DNA from 4 places in the Streptomyces sp. NPDC039465 genome. Region 1 is predicted to be linked to each of the others. Evidence: riboswitches for the same ligand, from Rfam matches in the RefSeq annotation. Region 1 holds a riboswitch; each other region holds the start of a gene.
What was found. Region 1 has a riboswitch for cobalamin ahead of ACZ7LT_RS21970 (ribonucleoside-diphosphate reductase subunit alpha). Riboswitches for the same ligand answer to the same signal wherever they lie in the genome.
Positions count from the first base shown of each region.

Region 2: it holds a riboswitch for cobalamin, as region 1 does, so the genes downstream of both, ACZ7LT_RS26920 (energy-coupling factor ABC transporter permease) here and ACZ7LT_RS21970 (ribonucleoside-diphosphate reductase subunit alpha) in region 1, are expected to answer to the same signal.
Region 3: it holds a riboswitch for cobalamin, as region 1 does, so the genes downstream of both, ACZ7LT_RS00350 (cobalamin biosynthesis protein) here and ACZ7LT_RS21970 (ribonucleoside-diphosphate reductase subunit alpha) in region 1, are expected to answer to the same signal.
Region 4: it holds a riboswitch for cobalamin, as region 1 does, so the genes downstream of both, cobN (cobaltochelatase subunit CobN) here and ACZ7LT_RS21970 (ribonucleoside-diphosphate reductase subunit alpha) in region 1, are expected to answer to the same signal.

Region 1 is NZ_JBVKAP010000006.1:344,987-350,565, forward strand. Features, by position in the region: gene ACZ7LT_RS21950 (GntR family transcriptional regulator) at 1-53, shown strand, start outside; gene ACZ7LT_RS21955 (DUF3311 domain-containing protein) at 271-525, shown strand; gene mctP (monocarboxylate uptake permease MctP) at 522-2,150, shown strand; gene ACZ7LT_RS21965 (GNAT family N-acetyltransferase) at 2,267-2,770, shown strand; cobalamin riboswitch at 2,835-2,957, shown strand; gene ACZ7LT_RS21970 (ribonucleoside-diphosphate reductase subunit alpha) at 3,095-5,455, shown strand; gene ACZ7LT_RS21975 (ribonucleotide-diphosphate reductase subunit beta) at 5,455-5,579, shown strand, end outside.
Region 2 is NZ_JBVKAP010000009.1:24,619-30,197, reverse strand. Features, by position in the region: gene ACZ7LT_RS26940 (NADPH-dependent 2,4-dienoyl-CoA reductase) at 1-259, opposite strand, end outside; gene ACZ7LT_RS26935 (energy-coupling factor ABC transporter ATP-binding protein) at 390-1,229, opposite strand; gene cbiQ (cobalt ECF transporter T component CbiQ) at 1,226-1,975, opposite strand; gene ACZ7LT_RS26925 (energy-coupling factor ABC transporter substrate-binding protein) at 1,982-2,374, opposite strand; gene ACZ7LT_RS26920 (energy-coupling factor ABC transporter permease) at 2,371-3,075, opposite strand; cobalamin riboswitch at 3,106-3,298, opposite strand; gene ACZ7LT_RS26915 (PTS-dependent dihydroxyacetone kinase phosphotransferase subunit DhaM) at 3,344-3,754, opposite strand; gene dhaL (dihydroxyacetone kinase subunit DhaL) at 3,751-4,362, opposite strand; gene dhaK (dihydroxyacetone kinase subunit DhaK) at 4,371-5,363, opposite strand; gene ACZ7LT_RS26900 (GNAT family N-acetyltransferase) at 5,474-5,579, opposite strand, start outside.
Region 3 is NZ_JBVKAP010000001.1:63,226-68,804, forward strand. Features, by position in the region: gene ACZ7LT_RS00335 (class II aldolase/adducin family protein) at 1-189, opposite strand, end outside; gene ACZ7LT_RS00340 (inorganic phosphate transporter) at 457-1,722, shown strand; gene ACZ7LT_RS00345 (hypothetical protein) at 1,735-1,956, shown strand; cobalamin riboswitch at 2,047-2,186, shown strand; gene ACZ7LT_RS00350 (cobalamin biosynthesis protein) at 2,222-3,184, shown strand; gene ACZ7LT_RS00355 (cobyric acid synthase) at 3,181-4,710, shown strand; gene ACZ7LT_RS00360 (putative cobaltochelatase) at 4,884-5,579, shown strand, end outside.
Region 4 is NZ_JBVKAP010000004.1:325,503-331,081, forward strand. Features, by position in the region: gene ACZ7LT_RS15955 (precorrin-2 C(20)-methyltransferase) at 1-469, opposite strand, end outside; gene ACZ7LT_RS15960 (precorrin-8X methylmutase) at 466-1,101, opposite strand; gene ACZ7LT_RS15965 (cobalamin biosynthesis protein CobG) at 1,104-2,408, opposite strand; cobalamin riboswitch at 3,452-3,592, shown strand; gene cobN (cobaltochelatase subunit CobN) at 3,627-5,579, shown strand, end outside.

The DNA.
Region 1 (5,579 bases):
ACCGCGGCGACCGCTACAAGTTCGTCGCCCGCCTGCAGCGGCCGAACGGCTGACCCGAAGGACTGGCCCGAACGGCTGAGAAAAGCCTGGTAATTCGGTGAACCGGTGCCCCGGCACATCCGTGAGGAGTGCCGGGGCACCGGTATGTCCAGGGCCGGCGGTCAGATCGACACTCGTCCGTTATTCGGACGGGGGTTCCATAGACCGAAACAGTCCCCTAGATTTCCTGCGCATTACGCAGGTGATCAGCGGAGGGGACGGTATCGCCGTATGTCGGAAGAGACGCAAGGAAAACCGCCGACCATCACGCCTTTGCGCGTCGTGGTGGCGCTGTGCCTCATCGCACCGTTCGTGGCCATGCTCTGGGTGAGCTCGTACGCGAAGACCGAGCCGGCCTTCATCGGCATGCCGTTCTTCTACTGGTACCAGATGGCCTGGGTCCTGATCTCGACCGCTTTGACGATGGTCGCGTACAAGCTGTGGCAGCGTGACCAGCGCGCCCGCAAGGAAGGTGCGTCGAAGTGAAGGACGGCGTGAACGGCGTCGCACTCGCCGTCTTCATCTTCTTCTTCCTGGCCGTCACGGTCATGGGATTCCTCGCCTCGCGCTGGCGCCGGGCGGAGAACGAGAACAGCCTCGACGAATGGGGCCTCGGCGGCCGCTCGTTCGGCACCTGGGTGACCTGGTTCCTGCTCGGCGGCGACCTCTACACCGCGTACACCTTCGTCGCCGTCCCGGCGGCGATCTACGCGGCGGGCGCGGCGGGCTTCTTCGCCGTCCCGTACACGATCCTGGTGTACCCGCTGATCTTCACCTTCCTGCCCCGGCTCTGGTCGGTGTCGCACAAGCACGGGTACGTCACCACCTCCGACTTCGTCCGGGGCCGCTTCGGCTCCAAGGGCCTGTCGCTGGCGGTCGCCGTCACCGGCCTGCTCGCCACCATGCCGTACATCGCCCTCCAGCTCGTCGGCATCCAGGCCGTCCTGGACGTGATGGGCGTGGGCGGCGGCGAGACCACCCACTGGTTCATCAAGGACCTGCCGCTGCTGATCGCCTTCGGTGTGCTCGCGGCCTACACCTACTCCTCCGGCCTGCGGGCCCCCGCGCTGATCGCCTTCGTCAAGGACACGCTGATCTACATCGTCATCGCGGTGGCGATCATCTACATCCCGATCAAGCTCGGCGGCTTCGACGAGATCTTCGCCAAGGCCGGTGAGGCGTACGCGCAGATCAACCCCGCGACCGACAAGCCGCGCGGGGCGCTCGTGCCCGGGGAGATGGGCCAGTGGGGGTACGCCACCCTCGCGCTGGGCTCCGCGCTCGCGCTCTTCATGTACCCGCACTCGATCACGGCGACGCTCTCCTCGCGCAGCCGTGAAGTCATCCGCCGCAACACCACGATCCTGCCGCTCTACTCGCTGATGCTGGGCCTGCTGGCGCTGCTCGGCTTCATGGCGATCGCCGCGGGTGTGAAGGTGAAGAACGGTCAGCTGGCCATCCCGCAGCTGTTCGAGAACATGTTCCCGGACTGGTTCACGGGCATCGCCTTCGCCGCCATCGGCATCGGCGCGCTGGTCCCGGCGGCGATCATGTCGATCGCGGCCGCGAACCTCTTCACCCGCAACATCTACAAGGACTTCCTGAAGCCGGACGCCACGCCGGCGCAGGAGACCAAGGTCTCCAAGCTGGTGTCGCTGCTGGTGAAGGTGGGCGCGCTGGCCTTCGTCCTCACCATGGACAAGACCGTCGCCATCAACTTCCAGCTCCTCGGCGGCATCTGGATCCTCCAGACCTTCCCGGCGCTGGTGGGCGGCCTGTTCACCCGCTGGTTCCACCGCTGGGCGCTGCTGGCCGGCTGGGCGGTCGGCATGGTCTACGGCACCGCGGCGGCGTACGGGGTCGCGAGTCCGACGCAGAAGCACTTCGGCGGCTCGTCGGCCGAGATCCCCGGCATCGGCGAGATCGGCTACATCGGTCTGACCGCGTTCGTCCTGAATGTCGTCGTGACGGTCGTGCTCACCTTCGTGCTGCGGGCGGCCAAGGCGCCCGAGGGCGTCGACGAGACCTCCCCGTCCGACTACACCGCGGACGCGGGCGACCCGGGCGTCAAGACGGAGCTGCCTCCGGCGACGGCCGGCTCGGCGCACTGACCTCCCGGCCTCCCGAGGGCCGTCGGGTGTTCCTTCGCGGAGCGCCCGGCGGCCCTCGTCGCGTGTGCGCGGCGATTCGGTGGGCGCCGGCGGCCCGGCCGGGTCACACTCACGCCATGGAGATAGCCATTCGTACGGCACTGCCGGCCGAGTACGAGGCCCTCGGCGAACTCACCGCACAGGCCTATCTGGACGACGGCCACCTCGATCTCAACGAGGACGACGACTACCTGGGCGTCCTGCGGGACGTGGCCCGCCGGGCCGCCGAGGCGGAGGTGCTGGTCGCCGTGGACCCCCGGGGGTGCCTCCTCGGTGGCGTGACCTTCGTCGCCTCAGGGGCGCGGCCGTGGGCCGACGTCGCCCGGGCGGACGAGGCCGAGTTCCGGATGCTGGCGGTCTCCAAGGAGGCGCGCGGACAGGGAGCGGGCGAGGCGCTCGTACGGGCCTGTGTGGAGCGGGCGCGGGCCACGGAGGGGTGCGTACGGCTGATGCTGTCGACCCAGCCGTCGATGGGGTCGGCCCACCGGATCTACGAGCGGATGGGGTTCGTACGGACTCCTGAGCGGGACTGGGAGCCGATTCCCGGTCTCCGGCTGCTCACCTACGGGTTGGAGCTCTGACGGGGAGTCCGGATACACGACACACAACATGTGGGGGGTGCCGCATCCGGCGCCCCCCACATGTATGCTCATGCTCGCTGTCGTCGCAGGGGAATCCGGTGGAAATCCGGAACTGTCCCGCAACGGTGTGTTTGGTGTACGTGTGCACCCGATGAGTCCGAGGACCTGCCGACAGCGCGCCCGGTCCGTCCGTTCCGGGTGCCGAAGACGTCCGGGCCTCGCGGAATGGGCCGGTGGACGCCGCGCATCCGCCGTCACCGGTGTGTGCCCGTGCGCCCCGACTCCTGCCGCCGGCCCCGAGCCGAGCGAGGGAGAGCCCCCACAGTGACCATCGCGCCCGCCGATCCGGCCTCAGCGATTGAGAACGACGGACCCGGGACCGTACTCCTGCGGACCCTGACCGACCTCACCGCCGATCTGCCCGAGACCGACCCGGGACGGGTGGCGGCCGCCGCGCTGCGCGGCCGGCACGCCGGTTCGGACGAGGCGGAGCTGCGGGAGCTGGCCACCGAGGCGGCCGCCGGGCTGATCTCCGAGGACCCCGCCTACTCCCGGCTCGCCGCCCGGCTGCTCACCCGCGCCATCGCCGACGAGGCGGCCGGCCAGGGCGCCGTGTCGTTCTCCGCGTCGGTCGCGGTCGGCCACCGGGAGGGCCTGATCGCGGACCGTACGGCCGACTTCGTGGCGCTGCACGCGGCCCGTATGGACGCGCTGATCGACCTCGACGCGGACGACCGCTTCGGCTACTTCGGTCTGCGCACGCTCTACTCGCGCTATCTGCTGCGCCACCCCCTGACCCGCAAGGTGATCGAGACCCCGCAGCACTTCATGCTGCGCGTGGCCGCCGGTCTCGCCGAGGACGACTCCGAGCTCGCCCTGGACGAGGTCGCCTCGCTGTACCGGCTGATGAGCCGGCTGGACTACCTGCCCTCCTCCCCCACGCTCTTCAACTCCGGCACCCGCCACCCGCAGATGTCCTCCTGCTATCTGCTGGACTCGCCGCTGGACGAGCTGGACTCGATCTACGACCGCTACCACCAGGTCGCGCGGCTGTCGAAGCACGCGGGCGGCATCGGCCTCTCGTACTCCCGTATCCGCGCCCGCGGTTCGCTGATCCGCGGCACCAACGGCCATTCCAACGGCATCGTGCCGTTCCTGAAGACGCTGGACGCCTCCGTCGCCGCGGTGAACCAGGGCGGCCGCCGCAAGGGCGCGGCCGCGGTCTACCTGGAGACCTGGCACGCGGACATCGAGGAGTTCCTGGAGCTGCGCGACAACACCGGTGAGGACGCCCGGCGTACGCACAACCTGAACCTCGCGCACTGGATCCCGGACGAGTTCATGCGCCGGGTCGACGCGGACGGCGAGTGGTCGCTGTTCTCCCCGGCGGACGTGCCGGAGCTGGTGGACCTGTACGGCGAGGAGTTCGACGCCGCCTACCTCAAGGCCGAGGCGGCGGGCCTGGCCAAGAAGACCATGCCGGCCCGCGACCTGTACGGCCGCATGATGCGTACGCTCGCGCAGACCGGCCAGGGCTGGATGACGTTCAAGGACGCCTCCAACCGGACCGCGAACCAGACGGCCCTGCCCGGCACGGTGGTGCACTCCTCGAACCTCTGCACCGAGATCATCGAGGTCACCAACGACGACGAGACCGCGGTCTGCAACCTCGGCTCGGTCAACCTCGGCGCGTTCGTGCTCCCCGGGACGGGCGAGCTGGACTGGGAGCGCCTGGACGAGACGGTCCGTACGGCCGTGACGTTCCTCGACCGGGTCGTGGACATCAACTTCTACCCGACCGAGCAGGCGGGCCGGTCCAACGCCAAGTGGCGCCCGGTGGGCCTGGGCGCGATGGGCCTCCAGGACGTCTTCTTCAAGCTGCGGCTGCCCTTCGACTCCGCCGAGGCGAAGGCGCTGTCCACGAAGATCGCCGAGCGGATCATGCTGGCGGCGTACGAGGCCTCGGCCGACCTCGCCGAGCGCAACGGCCCGGTCCCGGCCTGGGCCGAGACCCGTACCGCCCAGGGCGTGCTGCACCCCGACCACTACGGCGTGGAGAAGGCCTGGCCGGAGCGGTGGGAGGCGCTGCGGGCGCGGATCGCGAAGACCGGAATGCGCAACTCGCTGCTGCTCGCCATCGCCCCGACCGCGACGATCGCCTCGATCGCCGGTGTGTACGAGTGCATCGAGCCGCAGGTCTCCAACCTGTTCAAGCGCGAGACGCTCTCGGGTGAGTTCCTCCAGGTCAACTCCTACCTGGTGGAGGAGCTGAAGGAGCTCGGCGTGTGGGACGCGCAGACCCGTGAGGCGCTGCGCGAGGCCAACGGCTCGGTGGCGGGCTTCACCTGGGTGCCGGCCGAGGTGCGCGAGCTGTACCGCACGGCGTGGGAGATCCCGCAGCGCGGTCTGATCGACATGGCCGCGGCGCGGACCCCGTTCCTGGACCAGTCGCAGTCGCTGAACCTGTTCATGGAGACGCCGACGATCGGCAAGCTGTCGTCGATGTACGCGTACGCCTGGAAGCAGGGGCTGAAGACCACGTACTACCTGCGCTCCCGCCCGGCGACGAAGATCGCCCGCGCGGCCCGCGCCGCCACCACCGTCCCCCTCCAGCAGACGGCCGCCGACGCCGACGCGATCGCCTGCTCCCTTGAGAACCCCGAGTCCTGCGAGGCCTGCCAGTAATGTCCGAGAAAAACCTGCTCGACCCGGGCTTCGAGCTGACTCTCCGTCCGATGCGCTACCCCGACTTCTACGAGCGCTACCGGGACGCGATCAAGAACACCTGGACCGTGGAGGAGGTCGACCT
Region 2 (5,579 bases), on a different contig from region 1:
GGCGGTGCTCGGCCGCCTCCTCCTCGGTGGTGAGCTTGGCGCCGCCGTCCCAGGGGCGCCCGGCCTCGTTCGGCGCGATGCCGCCGGTGACGATGAGGCCCACGCCGCCGCGGGCCCGCTCGGCGTAGAAGGCGGCCATGCGCGCGAAGCCGTTCTCGGCCTCCTCGAGCCCGACGTGCATCGATCCCATGAGCACCCGGTTGGGCAGGGTGGTGAACCCGAGGTCGAGCGGGCTCAGCAGGTGCGGGTACGGGGTCATGGGGGGCGCCTCCTCGCGCAGTCTTCGTCGACCTCCGTTCTAAGGGACCCCAACCGGTTATGCAACTAGTTGCAGAAGGGTGGGGGTGTGAGCTCTACTACTCGGTAGCAAAGCCGCGGACGAACCCGCCTTATCGGGCCGCCACCCAGGCGTCCAGCTCCTCTGGCGTACGCGGCCCCGCGGCACCCTCGTCCAGCAGGCCCTGCGCGCGCAGCACCGCCGCCACCGCCATCCCCCACGGCCGCCGCAGCCGCGCCGCGTCCAGCAGCGCGTCGTCGGCCAGGAGCTCCGCGATCGGGCCGGTCCGCAGCCCCTGGGGCGAGAGCACCGCCGCGTCGTCCGCCCAGCGCAACGCCAGATCCACGTCGTGCGTCGCCATCACCACCGTCGTCCCGGACGCCCGCAGCCGGGCCAGCGCCTCCAGCAGCCGCTCCTGCCCGTGCGGGTCGAGCCCGGCCGTCGGCTCGTCCATGATCAGCACCCGGGGCCGCATGGCGACGGCGCCCGCGATGGCGGCCCGCTTGCGCTGCCCGTATGACAGCAGATGCGTCGGCCGGTCCGCCAGCGCCACGATGTCCAGCGCCTCCAAGGCCTCGGCCACCCGGGCCCGTACCTCCTCCTCGGCCAGCCCCAGATTCATCGGCCCGAACGACACGTCCTGCTCGACCGAGGCCGCGAACAGCTGGTCGTCCGGGTCCTGCACGACCAGCTGCACGGTCGTCCGCAGCCGGGTAAGACCCTTGCGGTCGTACGACACATCCTCGCCGTCGAGCAGCAGCCGGCCCCGGCCCACCCGCAGCCCGCCGCTGAGCAGCCGCAGCAGCGTCGTCTTGCCGCTGCCGTTGCGGCCGAGCAGCGCCATCGCCCGGCCCCGCGGTACGGCGAAGGAGATCCCCTCCAGGACGGGCGGGCCGTCCTCATAGGCGAAACCCGCCCCGACCAGCTCAACAACAGGCGACTCAGGGCTCACGGCAGGGACCTTTCCAGTACGAGAGTGACGGCGACCAGACCCGCGAGGAGCGCCCCGGTCGCGGCGAGGAAACGGCGGGAGACGACGGCCTCGGGCACCAGCACCCGCAGCGTGCCGTCGTAGCCGCGCCCGGCGAGACCGCCCTGCAGCCGCTGGGCCCGGTCGAAGGCGCGGACGAACGCGGTCGCGCCGAGCCCGGCCAGCGAGCGCCAGGCCGCTGCCCGGGTGGTCAGCCCCAGCCGCGCGGCCTGCGCCTGCCGGATCCGGGCCATGGCGTCGAGGAGCAGAAAGCTGATCCGGTACATGACCAGGGCGACATCCACCACGGGCGCCGGAACCCCGGCCCGTACCAGCCGCGGCAGCACGTCGGAGACCGGTGTCGTGAAGGCGAACAGCAGCACCCCGAGCGACGCGGACGAGGTCCGCAGCAGCAGCTCGCCGGCCCGCACCGGCCCGTCGGGGGCCAGGGTGACGAACCCCTCCGCCCCGCCGACCTGGAAGAGCAGCGGCACCGCCCCCGTCACACAGAAACCCAGCGGGATCCGGAATGCCCGCCACAGCTGGCGCGGCGCGACCCCCGCCGGGCCAAGGAGAACCGCCAGCGTGACGGCCGCGACCAGCACGGCCCCCGGCCACGGCGGCAGACAGACCGCGCACAGGGTCAGTCCGAAGCCGAGCGCGGCCTTCTCGCACGGATGACGGCGGCGCCAGCGACTGCTGTGCGCCGCCGCGTCGATGGGCAGCACCGGCGGCTAGGGGAGCGGATGACCGGCGGCGGATCCGTCACGGGCACCGTCGCCGGTCCCGTGCGCCTCGGCCACCTCGTGGTGCTCGGCGGCCTTGGCCCGGGCCTCGCCCTGGCGGCGGCCCCTGCGCAGCCCGAAGTAGTACGCGAGGACTCCGGCGCCGATCGCCGCCTGGAGGGAGAACAGCGCCGACTCGATCTCGCCGGACGGCGGCTCGTACAGCGGGCTGAACCACGGCTCGTAGTCCGGCTCGATCTCCGTGATCGCCGCCTCGGCCTCGCCGTCGGCGCCGGCGAACGGCTCCTCCTTGTGGTCGCCGAGCCCCAGCACCAGCGGCAGGACGGCGAGCGCCGCCACGACGAGCAGCAGCAGTGTGTTGATCTTCGCGTTACGGCTCATCGGACCGCGGCCTCCGTCGTCGTGTCGCCCTTGCGCCCGCCCTGGAGCAGCACGCCGAGCCGGGTCAGTTCACCCTTGCTGGACTGGATCAGCAGCCGCATCACCAGGACGGTGAGCAGGCCCTCGCTGACCGCCAGCGGGATCTGGGTGACGGCGAAGATGGAACCGAACTTGGCCAGCGCGCCCAGGAAGCCGCTGCTCGGGTCGGGGAACGCCAGGGCGAGCTGGACGCTGGTGACGCAGTACGTCACCAGATCCGCGACGAACGCGCCGAAGAACACGCTCACCATCAGCGGCACGTCGAAGCGGCGCAGCAGCCAGTACACCCCGAAGCCGGCCCATGGCCCGGCGATCGCCATCGAGAAGACGTTGGCGCCCAGGGTGGTCAGACCGCCGTGCGCGAGCAGCAGCGCCTGGAAGAGCAGTGTGATCGTGCCAAGCACCGCCATGATCGGCGGCCGGAAGAGGATCGCGCCCAGACCCGTCCCGGTCGGATGCGAGCAACTGCCCGTCACCGACGGAATCTTCAGGGCGGAGAGCACGAAGGTGAAGGCGCCCGACGCGCCGAGCAGCAGAGTGGACTCGGGATTGGCCTTGACCTCGCGGGTCAGGGCACGTACGCCGTGGACGACGAAGGGAGCGGACGCGACGCCCCAGGCGGCCGCGTGCAACGGGGGCAGATACCCCTCGGCTATATGCATGGTTGGGAGACCCTCTCCAGCACCTCGTGGATGGACTGACGCGCCTTGGCCGGTCTCCTGGCTGACGGGTCCTGCCGCCCGGGCTCCGCCTTCCCGGACGCCGCGGTCTCCCGCGGCGGTCCAGTGGCTTCCTTGCGGAGGGAGCCGGACTTCCCGATCACAGTGGCGAGGGCCGCACCGGTACTTCACCGGTTTCCCGTTCACCAAGGCGGTGTGACACTAGTGCGTTGACCTGCTGCATCACAAGCCGCGCACGGATGCGTACGCATCATGACTTGCGGTACGCGTACGCCTCCCCGGCCGCCGCCTCTACCGCGTCCAGGTCCCCGCCGGCCGACGCCGTGACGACCGCCGCGACGGCGCCCTCCACGAACGGCGCGTCCACCAGCCGGGTCTCCTCGGGCAGTTCGTCCCCCTCGGCGAGCAGCGCCTTCACCGTCAGTACGGCGCTGCCCAGGTCGGCCAGGACCGCGACGCCCGCGCCCCGGTCGACCGCCCGCGCGGCCTCGGTGATCAGCTCCACGCTGGTGCCGAGCCCGCCGTCCGGCGCCCCGCCGGCCGGGGCGACGGGTGCGGTGGCGCCGCCCGCCGCCAGCCCCACGGCCAGCTCGGCGACGGCGGCCGCGACCTGCGCGCTGTGCGACACCAGCACGATCCCGACCGGTCCTACGGCGCTCACCGGGCCACCTCTTCCAGGGCCGCGACGAGCAGCGCCGACGAGGTCGCCCCCGGGTCCTGATGCCCCACACTGCGCTCGCCGAGATAACTGGCCCTGCCCTTGCGCGCCCGCAGCGGTACGGTAGCCAGCGCGCCCTCCTCGGCGGCCTCCCGCGCCGCCGTGAACGACTGGCCGAGCGCCGAGGCCGCCGGCTCCAGGGCGTCCAGCATCGTCTTGTCCCCGGCCACGGCGCCGCCGAGCTGGGCGACCGCGGCCACGCCCGTACGCAGCGCCTCGGCCAGCTGGTCGCGGCTGACCTCGGAGGCCTCACCCAGCGCCTTGCCGGTGCTCCGCAGCAGCGTCCCGTACAGCGGCCCGGACGCCCCGCCGACGGTCGAGATCAACTGCCGCCCCGCCAGGGTCAGTACGGCCCCGGGCGTGGCGGGCTCCTCCTTGTCGAGGGCGGCGGCGACGGCGGCGAAACCGCGCCGCATGTTGGTGCCGTGATCGGCGTCGCCGATGGCCGAGTCCAGTTCGGTGAGCCGGTCGGCCTCACGGTCGACGGCGGCCGCGGCGGTGGTCAGCCAGCGCCGGAAGAAGAGCGCGTCCAGAGCGGTCGGGTCGGACATGGCGGCCCTCACCGTCCCCAGCGCAGGGCGGGCGTCTTCACCGGCGCGTCCCACAGTCGCAGCAGCTCCTCGTCGGCCTGGCAGAGGGTGACGGAGCAGCCGGCCATGTCAAGCGAGGTCACATAGTTCCCCACGAGCGTTCGGGCGACCGACACCCCCCGCTCGCTGAGCACCCGCTGCACCTCCGCGTTGAACCCGTACAGCTCGAGCAGCGGTGTCGCGCCCATGCCGTTGACCAGGACCAGCACCGGGCCGCCGGGCCGCAGATCGTCCAGGACGGCGTCGACGGCGAGGTCCGCGATCTCCCGCGACGTCATCATGGCGCGCCGCTCACGCCCCGGCTCGCCATGGATCCCGATCCCCAACTCCAGCTCGCCGGGGGCGAGATCGAAGGTGGGGCTGCCCTTGGCCGGAGTGGTGCAGGCGCTCAGCGCCACCCCGAAACTCCGCGACCTCTCGTTCACCCGCCGCGCGACGCTTTCCACCAGCTCCAGAGGCTGCCCCTCCTCGGCCGCCGCGCCCGCGATCTTCTCCACGAACAGGGTGGCGCCGGTGCCCCGCCGTCCGGCGGTGTAGAGGCTGTCGGTCACCGCCACGTCGTCGTTGACGAGGACCTTGGCGATCTGGATGCCCTCGTCCTCGGCGAGCTCGGCGGCCATGTCGAAGTTGAGGACGTCCCCCGTGTAGTTCTTGACCACGAACAGCACCCCGGCCCCGCTGTCCACGGCGGCCGCGGCCCGCACCATCTGATCGGGCACCGGGGAGGTGAACACCTCCCCGGGGCAGGCGGCCGCCAGCATCCCGGGCCCCACGAACCCCGCGTGCAGCGGCTCATGCCCGGACCCGCCACCGGAGATGAGCGCGACCTTCCCGGCCATCGGCGCGTCCCGCCGCACCACGATCCGGTTCTCCACGTCGACGGTGAGCTCCGGATGCGCGGCGGCCATGCCGCGCAACGCGTCGGCGACGACGGTCTCAGGGACGTTGATCAGCATTCTCAACGGAATCTCCTCGCGGATCGGCCGCACGATCGACGGGGCGTCGGTCGTCCATCCCATCCTTCACACGCGTCGCGACGGATATTCCCTCCTCGCGCGCCAGGGGGCGCCGCTCAGCCGCTGTACTCCGTCAGGTCGATCGCGTGCACCAGCAGCGGGAAGCCGAACCGCGGGTCGACGGTCTCCCGCTCCAGCCGCATGCCCAGCTTGCGCATCACG
Region 3 (5,579 bases), on a different contig from region 1:
GACGGCGAGGAGGTCCTCGTCGGCGAGACGGTCGTAGGGCACCGCGCTCGGGGTCACCAGGACGAGGTCCCCGACGCGGACGGAGACATTGCCCGACGTGCCGACGACGAGTCCGTCGGTGACGGTCCTGCGGGCCGTGGCCACGAGCTCCCGCCAGGCCTCTTCGAGAGTCTGTTCCATGGGGTCCATGGGGTGATCGTGCCAGCCGGGGGGTGCGGCCGCGGCAACGTGATCAGTATCTCTTCCGGGGTGCGGGGCAGACCGGCCGAAGAGACCCGCAAGAGCCCGAAAGCCGCGTCCTGCCCCGAAACCACGGGCCGGAGGGCCGCTTCGAACGGGAAGCGGAGGGACATGCACCCGAATGGGGACACCACCACAACCCTCCCAGTTCACCTTCCGTTCACTCAGGTTGCCTACGTTCATCCAGCCACTGACGTCAAACGATTGCCTGGGTAAATGGAACACATCACGCTGCTGCTCGCGATTGTGGTCGTGACAGCTCTCGTGTTCGATTTCACGAACGGTTTCCACGACACCGCCAACGCGATGGCGACGACCATCTCGACCGGTGCCCTCAAGCCCAAGACGGCGGTGGCCATGTCCGCCGTGCTCAACCTGGTCGGCGCGTTCCTGTCGGTGGAGGTTGCCAAGACGATCTCCAAGGGGCTCGTCAACGAGGAGGGCATCCAGCCCGAAGTCATCCTCGCCGCGCTCGTCGGCGCGATCCTCTGGAACCTGGTGACCTGGCTGGTCGGTCTGCCGTCCAGCTCCTCCCACGCCCTGATGGGCGGCCTCATCGGCGCGACCATCGCCGCGATCGGCGTCAGTGGCGTCAACGGCGGGATCGTCGTGACCAAGGTGCTCATCCCGGCGATCGCCGCGCCGCTGGTCGCCGGCCTGGCCGCGATGTTCGCCGCCCGCCTGACCTACCGCCTCGACAAGAACGCGGACCGCAAGACGACCGAGAAGGGCTACCGGGCCGGTCAGATCGCGTCCGCCGGTCTCGTCTCCCTCGCCCACGGCACGAACGACGCCCAGAAGACCATGGGCATCATCACCCTCGCCCTGGTCGCCGGCGGCGTCCTCGTCCCCGGCTCCAACCCGCCCGTCTGGGTCATCGTCTCCGCCGGTGTGGCGATCGCGCTCGGCACCTACCTCGGCGGCTGGCGCATCATCCGCACGATGGGCAAGGGCCTCACGGACCTCCAGCCGCAGCAGGGCTTCGCCGCCCAGACCAGCGCGGCCACCGTCATCCTGGCCTCCTCCAGCCTGGGCTTCTCCCTGTCGACCACGCACTCCTGCTCCGGCGCCGTCATGGGCGCGGGTCTGGGCCGCAAGGGCGGTGTCGTCCGCTGGTCGACCGCCACCCGGATGTTCGTCGCCTGGGGCCTGACCCTTCCGGCCGCGGGCCTGGTCGGGGCCGGAGCCGAGTACGTCGCCAGCCAGGGCGAGTGGGGCGTCTACGCCGTCGCGGCCTTCCTGGTCGCCTCCTGCGTCGCCATCTGGCTCGTCTCCCGCCGCCAGGTGGTCGACCACACCAACGTCAACGACGTCAGCCCCGACGCCGAGCCCGCGGGTGTCGTGACCACCGCCATCGCGGCTGTCACCCCGCCGCCGGCCGGCTCTGTCGCCGCCGTCGCGGACGAGGACCTGAAGACCACCATCCCCACGCCGGCCCCCACGGACCCGGCCGCTCCCACGGCCCCCGCCGCCGCGCTGTAAGGAACGAACCACATGAAGATCGACTGGGCAGCTCTCGGCTCCGTCTTCGGAGTCAGCCTCGTGGCGACCGTCGCCCTCGTGGGCCTGTTCACCCTCGGCATCGTCGGCCTCTCCAAGCAGGAGTCGGCCGCCGCCCAGGGAGGCTCCGCCACCCTGGCCCGTACCGGCGCCTACGCCTGCTTCGCGCTCTGCGCGGCGGCCGTGGCGTACGGCATCTATCTGATCGTCGTCTGACCACGGCGCTCCACGGCATACGGAAGGGCGGGCCGCACCACAAGGTGCGGCCCGCCCTTCCGTATGCGCAGGTCAAGGGTGAGTTGACGGGCCTTCGGGCAGCGTGGTGGACTGCCGGGGCCATTACGGCGGCAGTAGAGGAAGTCCGGTGCGAATCCGGCGCGGTCCCGCCACTGTGACCGGGGAGCTGATCCCCGGGAGCCAGGAACTCTCACCGCCGGTCACGTCGAGCCAGGGCGCGGACCCTGAGTGAGGACATTGCGCCATGCCTGGCCGCAGCAGAGCGACCGCTGTCTACGCGTACGGGGCCACCGCAGGCCTGGTGGCCGATCTCGTCCTGGGGGACCCCCGCCGGGGCCATCCCGTCGCCGCCTTCGGCCGGGCCGCCGGAGCCGTCGAGCGCGCGCTCTGGCGCGACCATCGCGGCTGGGGCGCACTGCACACCGCCGTCTGCGCCGGAGGAGCCGCCGCCGCGGGCGCGCTCGCGGCCCGCGCCGTACGCGGCCACGGCGCCGCGTCCGTCGCCCTGACCGCGGCCTGCGTCTGGTCCGTCGTGGGCGGTACGTCCCTGGGCCGCGAGGCCCGCGCCATCGGCGGGGCGCTCGCCGCCGCGGACCTGGAGGTCGCCCGGGAGCGGCTGCCGCATCTGTGCGGCCGGGACCCGCAGGCCCTGGACGGTCCCGGGATCGCCCGCGCGGTGGTGGAGTCCGTCGCCGAGAACACCTCCGACGCCGTCGTGGGCGCGCTGGTGTGGGGCGCGGTGGCCGGGGTGCCCGGTCTGGTCGGGTTCCGGGCCGTGAACACCCTGGACGCCATGGTGGGCCACAAGTCGCCGCGCCACCGCCGCTTCGGCTGGGCCTCGGCCCGCCTCGACGACCTCGCCGGCTGGCCCGGAGCCCGGCTCACCGCCGCCCTGGCCACGGCCGCCGGCGGCGACCCGCGCGGCGCGCTGCGGGCCTGGCGGGCCGACGCGGACCGGCACCCGAGCCCCAACGCCGGCCCGGTGGAGGCCTCGTTCGCGGGCGCCCTCGGCGTACGGCTCGGCGGCACCCTCTCGTACGGCGGCCGGGTCGAGCACCGGCCCGTCCTCAACGGCGACGGCCGGGACGTCGAGGTGGCGGACATCGAACGCGCGGTGCGGCTGTCGCGCCGGGTGAGCGCGCTGGCCCTGGCCGCGTGCGTGGGCGGGCGGCTGGCCGTGACGGCCATGAAGCGGAGGCGTACATGAGGGGCGGGAGCGGGGGCGGCCTCGGCGGCGGGCTGATGGTCGCCGGGACCACGTCGGACGCGGGCAAGAGCGTCGTGACCGCCGGCATCTGCCGCTGGCTGGTCCGCAAGGGCGTCAAGGTCGCGCCGTTCAAGGGGCAGAACATGTCCCTGAACTCCTTCGTCACCCGTGAGGGCGCGGAGATCGGCCGGGCGCAGGCCATGCAGGCGCAGGCCGCGCGCGTGGAGCCGACGGCGCTGATGAACCCGGTCCTGCTGAAGCCCGGCAGCGACCGCTCCAGCCAGGTGGTGCTCATGGGCAAGCCGGTCGGCGAGATGAGCGCCCGCGGCTACCACGGCGGACGGCAGCGCGAGCTGTACGAGCCGGTGGTGGCGTGCCTGGAGGAGCTGCGGGGCACGTATGACGCCGTGATCTGCGAGGGGGCCGGAAGTCCGGCGGAGATCAATCTACGCCGCACCGACATCGTGAACATGGGCATCGCGCGCGCCGCGCGCTTCCCCGTCGTGGTGGTCGGGGACATCGACCGCGGCGGGGTGTTCGCCCAGTTCTTCGGTACGACGGCGCTGCTCGCGCCCGAGGACCAGGAGCTGGTCGCCGGCTATCTCGTGAACAAGTTCCGGGGCGATGTGACGCTCCTGACGCCGGGGCTCGACATGCTGAAGGGGCTCACGGGACGGCCGACGTTCGGGGTCCTGCCGTACGCCCACGGGCTCGGCATCGACGAGGAGGACGGGCTGCGGGTGCCCCTGCGGGGCGCGGTCCGCGAGTCGGTGGTGGCGCCGCCGGTCGGTGCGGACGTGCTGCGGGTCGCCGTGTGCGCGGTCCCCCTGATGTCCAACTTCACCGACGTGGACGCGCTCGCCGCGGAGCCCGGTGTGGTGGTGCGGTTCGTGGACCGGGCCGAGGAGCTCGTCGACGCGGACCTGGTCGTCGTCCCCGGCACCCGCGGGACGGTGAAGGCGCTGGCCTGGCTGCGCGAGCGCGGCCTCGCCGACGCGATCGGGCGCCGGGCGGCCGAGGGCCGGCCGGTGCTGGGCATCTGCGGCGGCTTCCAGGCCCTGGCGGAGCGGATCGTGGACGACGTCGAGTCCCGGGCCGGTGAGGTCGAGGGGCTCGGGCTGCTGCCCGTGGACGTACGGTTCGCCCGCGAGAAGACCCTCGCCCGGCCGGTGGGCGAGGCGCTCGGGGAGCGGGTCGAGGGGTACGAGATCCACCACGGCGTCGCCGACGTGCGCGGTGGCGAGCCGTTCCTGGACGGCTGCCGGGTGGGCGCGGTGTGGGGCACGCACTGGCACGGGTCGCTGGAGAGCGACGGCTTCCGGCGGGCGTTCCTGCGGGAGGTCGCGGCCGCGGCGGGCCGCCGTTTCGTACCCGCGCCGGACACGTCCTTCGGCGCGCTGCGCGAGGAGCAGCTGGACCGCCTCGGCGACCTGATCGAGGAACACGCCGACACGGACGCGCTGCTGCGGCTGATCGAGCAGGGCCCGTCGGCGGGACTGCCGTTCGTGCCGCCGGGGGCGCCGTGAACGGCCCGGGCAGAACCCCCGCATGCGCGGGGAGCACACCAGAACTTCGCCCACAGCCGGGCTGACCGCGGGACCATCCCCGCGTGCGCGGGGAACACCGCACCATGATGACCCGACACGGCCGCACAGACATCGTCACTCGCAGCAGTTCCCTCGAAAGGGGTATCGATTCAATGGCCTCGGTTCCCTATCCGTTCACGGCTGTCGTCGGCATGGACGACATGCGGCTGAGCCTGCTGCTCAACGCCGTCTCACCAGGCATCGGCGGCGTGCTCGTCCGGGGTGAGAAGGGCACGGCCAAGTCGACGATCGTGCGCGGCTTGACGGCGCTGTTGCCCGCCATGGACGTCGTCGAGGGCTGCCGCTTCTCGTGCGTGCCCGAGACCCCCGACCCGCAGTGTCCTGACGGGCCGCACGAGCCCGCGCCGGGCGTCACGCGTGCGACGCGGCTCGTCGAGCTGCCCGTCGGGGCGTCCGAGGACCGGCTCGTCGGGGCGCTGGACATCGAGCGGGCCCTCGCCGAAGGCGTGAAGGCCTTCGAGCCGGGGCTGCTCGCGCAGGCCCACCGCGGCATCCTCTACGTCGACGAGGTCAATCTCCTCCACGACCACCTCGTGGACCTTCTCCTGGACGCAGCCGCCATGGGCGCCTCCCACGTCGAGCGCGAGGGCGTCTCCGTACGGCATGCCGCGCGCTTCCTGCTCGTCGGGACCATGAATCCCGAGGAGGGCGAGCTCAGGCCCCAGCTTCTCGACCGGTTCGGCCTGACCGTGGAGGTCGCCGCCTCCCGCGAGCCCGAGCAGCGGGTCGAGGTCGTGCGGCGGCGGCTGGCGTTCGAGGACGACCCGGCCGCCTTCGCCGCCCGCTGG
Region 4 (5,579 bases), on a different contig from region 1:
TCGTCAGGACCTCCTCGGCCTCGCACAGCGGCTCCCCGAGCCGGGCCGCCGCCGCGCTGACCGAGGTGACACCCGGGATGACCTCCGTGTCGTAACGGTCGGCAAGGCGCTTGTGCATGTGCTGGTACGAGCCGTAGAAGAGCGGGTCGCCCTCGGCGAGGACGGCGACCGTGCGCCCGGCGTCCAGATGCTTCGCCAGCCGCGCCGCGGCCTCCTCGTAGAAGTCGTCGAGCGCGCCGCGGTAGCCACCGGGATGGTCCGTCGTCTCCACCGTGAGCGGATACATCAGCCGCTCCTCGATGTGGTCCTCACGGATGTGCCCGGCGGCGATGGAGCGGGCGATGGACCGGCCGTGGCGGGCCGAGTGGTAGGCGACGACGTCGGCCGACTCGATGGCCCGCACCGCCGCCAGCGTCATCAGCTCCGGGTCCCCGGGGCCGAGCCCCACGCCGTACAGCTTCCCGCTCATGCCTGGATCTCCGCCTCGTGAGCGATCGCGTTGATCGCGGCCGCGGCCATCGCGCTGCCGCCGCGCCGTCCCCGTACGACCAGGTGCTCGACGCCCGAGACATGCGCGGCCAGCGCGTCCTTGGACTCGGCCGCGCCGATGAAGCCGACCGGTATGCCAAGGACGGCCGCCGGGCGCGGCGCGCCCTGCTCGATCATCTCCAGGAGCCGGAAGAGCGCGGTGGGGGCGTTGCCGATGGCGACCACGGCACCGTCGAGGCGGTCACGCCACAGCTCCAGGGCGGCCGCGCTGCGCGTGGTCCCCAGCTCGGCGGCGAGCGCCGGGACGGACGGGTCGGAGAGCGTGCAGATCACGTCGTTGCCGGCCGGGAGCCGCTTACGGGTGACGCCGCTGGCGACCATCTGCGCGTCGCACAGGATGGGCGCCCCGGCCCGCAGCGCCGCGCGGGCGTCGGCCACGACCCGCGGGCTGTAGGCGAGATCGCGGACGAGGTCGGTCATGCCGCAGGCGTGGATCATCCGGACGACGACCTGACTGACGTCGGCCGGCAGGCCCGCGAGATCCGCCTCGGCGCGGATGGTGGCAAAGGACTGGCGGTAGATCTCCGCGCCGTCCTTCTCGTAGTCGAACACCTTCAGTTCTCGCTCATCTCGGGTACGGGGGGTACGGGGGTGCGGGTACGGGCCTGGGTGACGGCGGCGGCGAGTGCGGTACGGGGGGTGGGGGCGCCGTTCACCGTGTACTGCCCGTCGGCGGTGGCGACGACGTCCACCCAGTCGCCGTGGGGATGCCCGCAGCGGCGGGCGCATCCGGAGAAGTGGACCGGCAGGGCGGACGCCCCGACCGGCCCGGGGGTGGCGTCGGCGCGGACGTCGGCCAGGGACTTGGCGCACCCGGGCCGCCCGGTGCAGGCGCCGACGCCGGCCCAGGGCGCGTCGGGCGCGGTGATCAGCCCGGCGTCCGCCAGCTCCGCCAGCCGCGCCTCGGCCTCGGCCCGGTCCGCGAACCCGCTCACGACGGCCCCACGCCAGGGCGTCAGCCGCACCTCGCCCTGCTCGGGGGGCCGCAGGGCGCGCAGCTGGGCGGCCCGGAAGCGGCCGAGGGGCGCGAGTACGTACAGGGAGCCGGCGCCGAGCAGCCCGGGCCGGGGCGGGCCGCCGTGCGCACCTTGCCGCTTCTCGGGGCTCGCGGCGACCGGACCGGCCTCCGTCTCGCTCCGCGCGGCGATCCCGGCCCGCTCCAGACACCCGGCCACATCGGGCTCGTGGCCTTCGGGCAGCTCCCGCACGCGCCACGCGCCGGTGCCGGACGCCGTGGCCGCCGCGAGGAAGGCCTCGGCGGCGGCGAGCGCGGCACGCGGAGCGGCCTTGGGGTCCGGGAGCCGGAAGGAGCGGGCGCCGACGCGCAAGGTCACATGTGACGGTGCTGCGATCAAGGTCACATCCCCGCCGAGCCCGGCCACATCCCCGCGCCCGTCGTCCAGGACGAACAGAAAACGACCGGAAAGCGCCGCCGCCCACGGCCGCCCGCACAGCAGCGCGTCGAGCTCGCGCGCCCACAACTGCACGTCGCCGTGGCCGAGTCCGTCCAGACCGGCGGCCGGGGAGGCCACGATGTTCCGTACCCGCTCATGGGTCTCGGACGGCAACAGCCCCGCGCCCCCGAGCAGCCCGGCCAGCCGCGCCCCGCAGTCCTCACCGAGGCCGCGCAGCTCCACGTTCCCCCGGGAGGTGACGCTGACGCGCCCGTCGCCCAGATCCTCGGCCGCGGTGGCCAGCACCGCCACCTGGGGTGCCGTCAACAAGCCTGCGGGGAGGCGCAGTCGGGCCAGACGGCCGTCGTCGGCGGGGTGCAGCCGGAGCGCCCCGGGGCAGGCGTCACCGCGGTCCCGTATAAGAGGTTCGCCCTGGTCGGGCAGGGTAGGTGGGGTGGGCGACATGGCGGCGAGCATACCGTTCCTCTTGACGCTGGCCAGGGGTGGTCAAATCGTCATGAACCGGCCTGAGCCGGTGCTCCTCCGAACGGTCTTGAGGGGCTGGGAACAGCGCGAGTTGGTCACCTCGGCACGGTCGGGTCTTCTCGCCTTCGTCAGGCGTGCCCGCTGTCCTGGGTGGGCTCACGGTCCCGCGTGGCCCGGGAAGGAGTCCGGTCTGGCCGGTAGCTCTCCTCGTGCTCATCCTCTGGTGAGCGGAGGTCACACCTGGCCGACGCCGGATTCGGTATCCCAGGCCGCGCCTGCCGATCGCCACAGCGGCACCGTGGTGCCCTGTGACGGTGGTTCTGGTCTGCTGCTGGAGGGGGGCTCGCCAGTGCTGAGCGCCCCAGCGGGACGTATAGGCGGGATCGACTGCGATGACGACCAAGCCTTGGCCCCGCGTCTTGCCCTTGCGTCGACCGCACGGGACCGCAAGGCGCTTGCCAATGATCTCGATGGCGCGACGCAAGGATGTGCGCTCGCTGTACAGGCACCGCAGGGAGAGTTGGTACTGGTCCTCACTCGCCCTGGTCATCGCCCCGGCCCAGCGGGAGGATGACACCGCCGTCAGCTTCTTCTTCCGTCCGGCGCGCCGGGTGTCCTTCGCCCGCACATTCCCCAGGGCGATACGCGCAGCGAGATCAACACGCTGGTGGTGCCCGTTGTGCCTGCCGACAGCGGTAAAGACTTCGCTGTCGGCCTCGGTCAGATGTAACCGGTCCCGGATGCGGGCGCCCACAGGCGCGGCGACGGTGAAGCAGGCCGCGATCGGGCGCAGTTCGCTCTTCCTCTCGCGCGCTGCACCTGCCATTTGCCGCCTCGTCTTCCTCAAGCCCTATGAATCGCTGCCGACCATGCCTCCCCCGCGGGAGCAACGTCCGATGAATCCCCCTGCTTCACTCGAACGAGTAGTCGAGTGGTCGCACGTGGCTCGTATTGATGTGAAAAGCCGCGGTCTCTCGTTGTCGACTGCTCTTCCCGGGCTGCTGTGCTGCACTGGGCGGACACGACTTACTATGCAGAACGGCACAGGGTCCCAGGCCCTAGGGAGGAAGCCCGGTGAGAATCCGGCGCGGTCCCGCCACTGTGAGCCGGGGTAGGAGACGAGCCGGTGAGTCAGGAACTCCCGCCGTCCACCAGACCACCCGGGGCGCGGACACCCCGAGGAAGGCCCGCACGCGCATGATCCTGCTGCTGTCGACCTCCGACACCGACCTGCTGAGCGCCCGCGCGGCCGACGGGCCCGTCGCCTACCGGTTTGCCAACCCCTCCCGGCTGCCGCTGGACGACCTGCCCGGGCTGCTGGAGGGTGCCGATCTCGTCGTCGTACGGCTCCTGGGCGGGCTGCGGGCCTGGCAGGAGGGGCTGGACGTGCTCCTCGCCGAGGAGCAGACGCGGCCCGTCGTCGTCCTCACCGGCGAACAGGCCCCCGACGCCCAGCTGATGGCCGCCTCCACCGTTCCCATCGGCGTCGCCACCGAGGCCCACGCCTATCTCGCGCACGGCGGCCCGGCCAACCTGGAGCAGCTCGCCCGCTTCCTCTCCGACACCGTCCTGCTCACCGGCCACGGCTTCGAACCCCCGGCCCCCGCCCCCACCTGGGGCCCCCTGGAGCGCACGGCGAAGAACGACGACGGCCCGCTGATCGCCGTGCTCTACTACCGCGCCCACCACATGAGCGGCAACACCGCCTTCGTCGGCTCCCTCTGCGACGCCGTCGAGGACGCCGGCGCCCGCGCCCTGCCGCTGTACGTGGCGTCGCTGCGCGCCCCCGAGCCCGAACTCCTCGACCAGCTGCGCGGCGCCGACGCGATCGTCACCACCGTCCTCGCCGCCGGCGGCACCAAGCCCGCCGAGGCGCAGGCCGGCGGCGACGAGGAGGCCTGGGACGCGGGGGCGCTCGCCGCCCTGGACGTGCCGATCCTGCAGGCGCTCTGCCTCACCGGCCCGCGCAGCGCCTGGGAGGAGAGCGACGAGGGCCTGTCCCCGCTGGACGCCGCAAGCCAGGTCGCCGTCCCCGAGTTCGACGGCCGGCTGATCACCGTCCCGTTCTCCTTCAAGGAGATCGACGAGGACGGCCTGCCCGCGTACGTCGCCGACCCCGAGCGCGCCGCCCGCGTCGCCGGGATCGCCGTGCGCCACGCCAAGCTGCGCCACATCCCCAACGCCGACAAGCGCCTCGCGCTGGTCCTGTCCGCGTACCCCACCAAGCACTCCCGCATCGGCAACGCCGTCGGCCTCGACACCCCCGCCTCCGCCGTGGCTCTCCTGCGCAGGCTCCGTGAGGAGGGCTACGACTTCGGCCCGGTCGAGGACATCCCCGGCCTGGTCTCCGGCGACGGCGACGAGCTGATCTACGCCCTGATCGAGGCCGGCGGCCACGACCAGGACTGGCTCACCGAGGAGCAGCTGGCGAAGAACCCGGTCCGGATCCCGGCCGCCGACTACAAGCGGTGGTACGCCACCCTGCCGGCGGAGCTCAGGGAACAGGTCGAGGAGCACTGGGGCCCGCCGCCCGGCGAGATGTTCCTGGACCGCTCGCGCAACCCGGAGGGCGACATCGTCCTCGCGGCGCTGCGCCGCGGGAACCTGCTCGTCCTGATCCAGCCGCCGCGCGGCTTCGGCGAGAACCCGATCGCGATCTACCACGACCCCGATCTGCCGCCGTCCCACCACTACCTCGCCGCCTACCGCTGGATCGCGGCCTCCGCCGCCGACGGCGGTTTCGGCGCGGACGCGATGGTCCACCTCGGCAAGCACGGCAACCTTGAGTGGCTGCCCGGCAAGAACGCCGGCCTGTCCGCCGCCTGCGGCCCGGACGCGGCCCTCGGCGACCTGCCGCTGATCTACCCGTTCCTGGTCAACGACCCGGGCGAGGGCACCCAGGCCAAGCGCCGGGTCCACGCCACCCTGGTCGACCACCTCGTCCCGCCGATGGCGCGCGCCGACTCCTACGGTGACATTGCACGCCTGGAACAGCTCCTGGACGAGTACGCCCAGATCTCCTCGATGGACCCGGCGAAGCTGCCCGCGATCCGGGCCCAGATCTGGACCCTGATCCAGGCCGCCAAGCTCGACCACGACCTGGGGATGGACGACCGCCCCGACGACGACGGCTTCGACGACTTCCTGCTG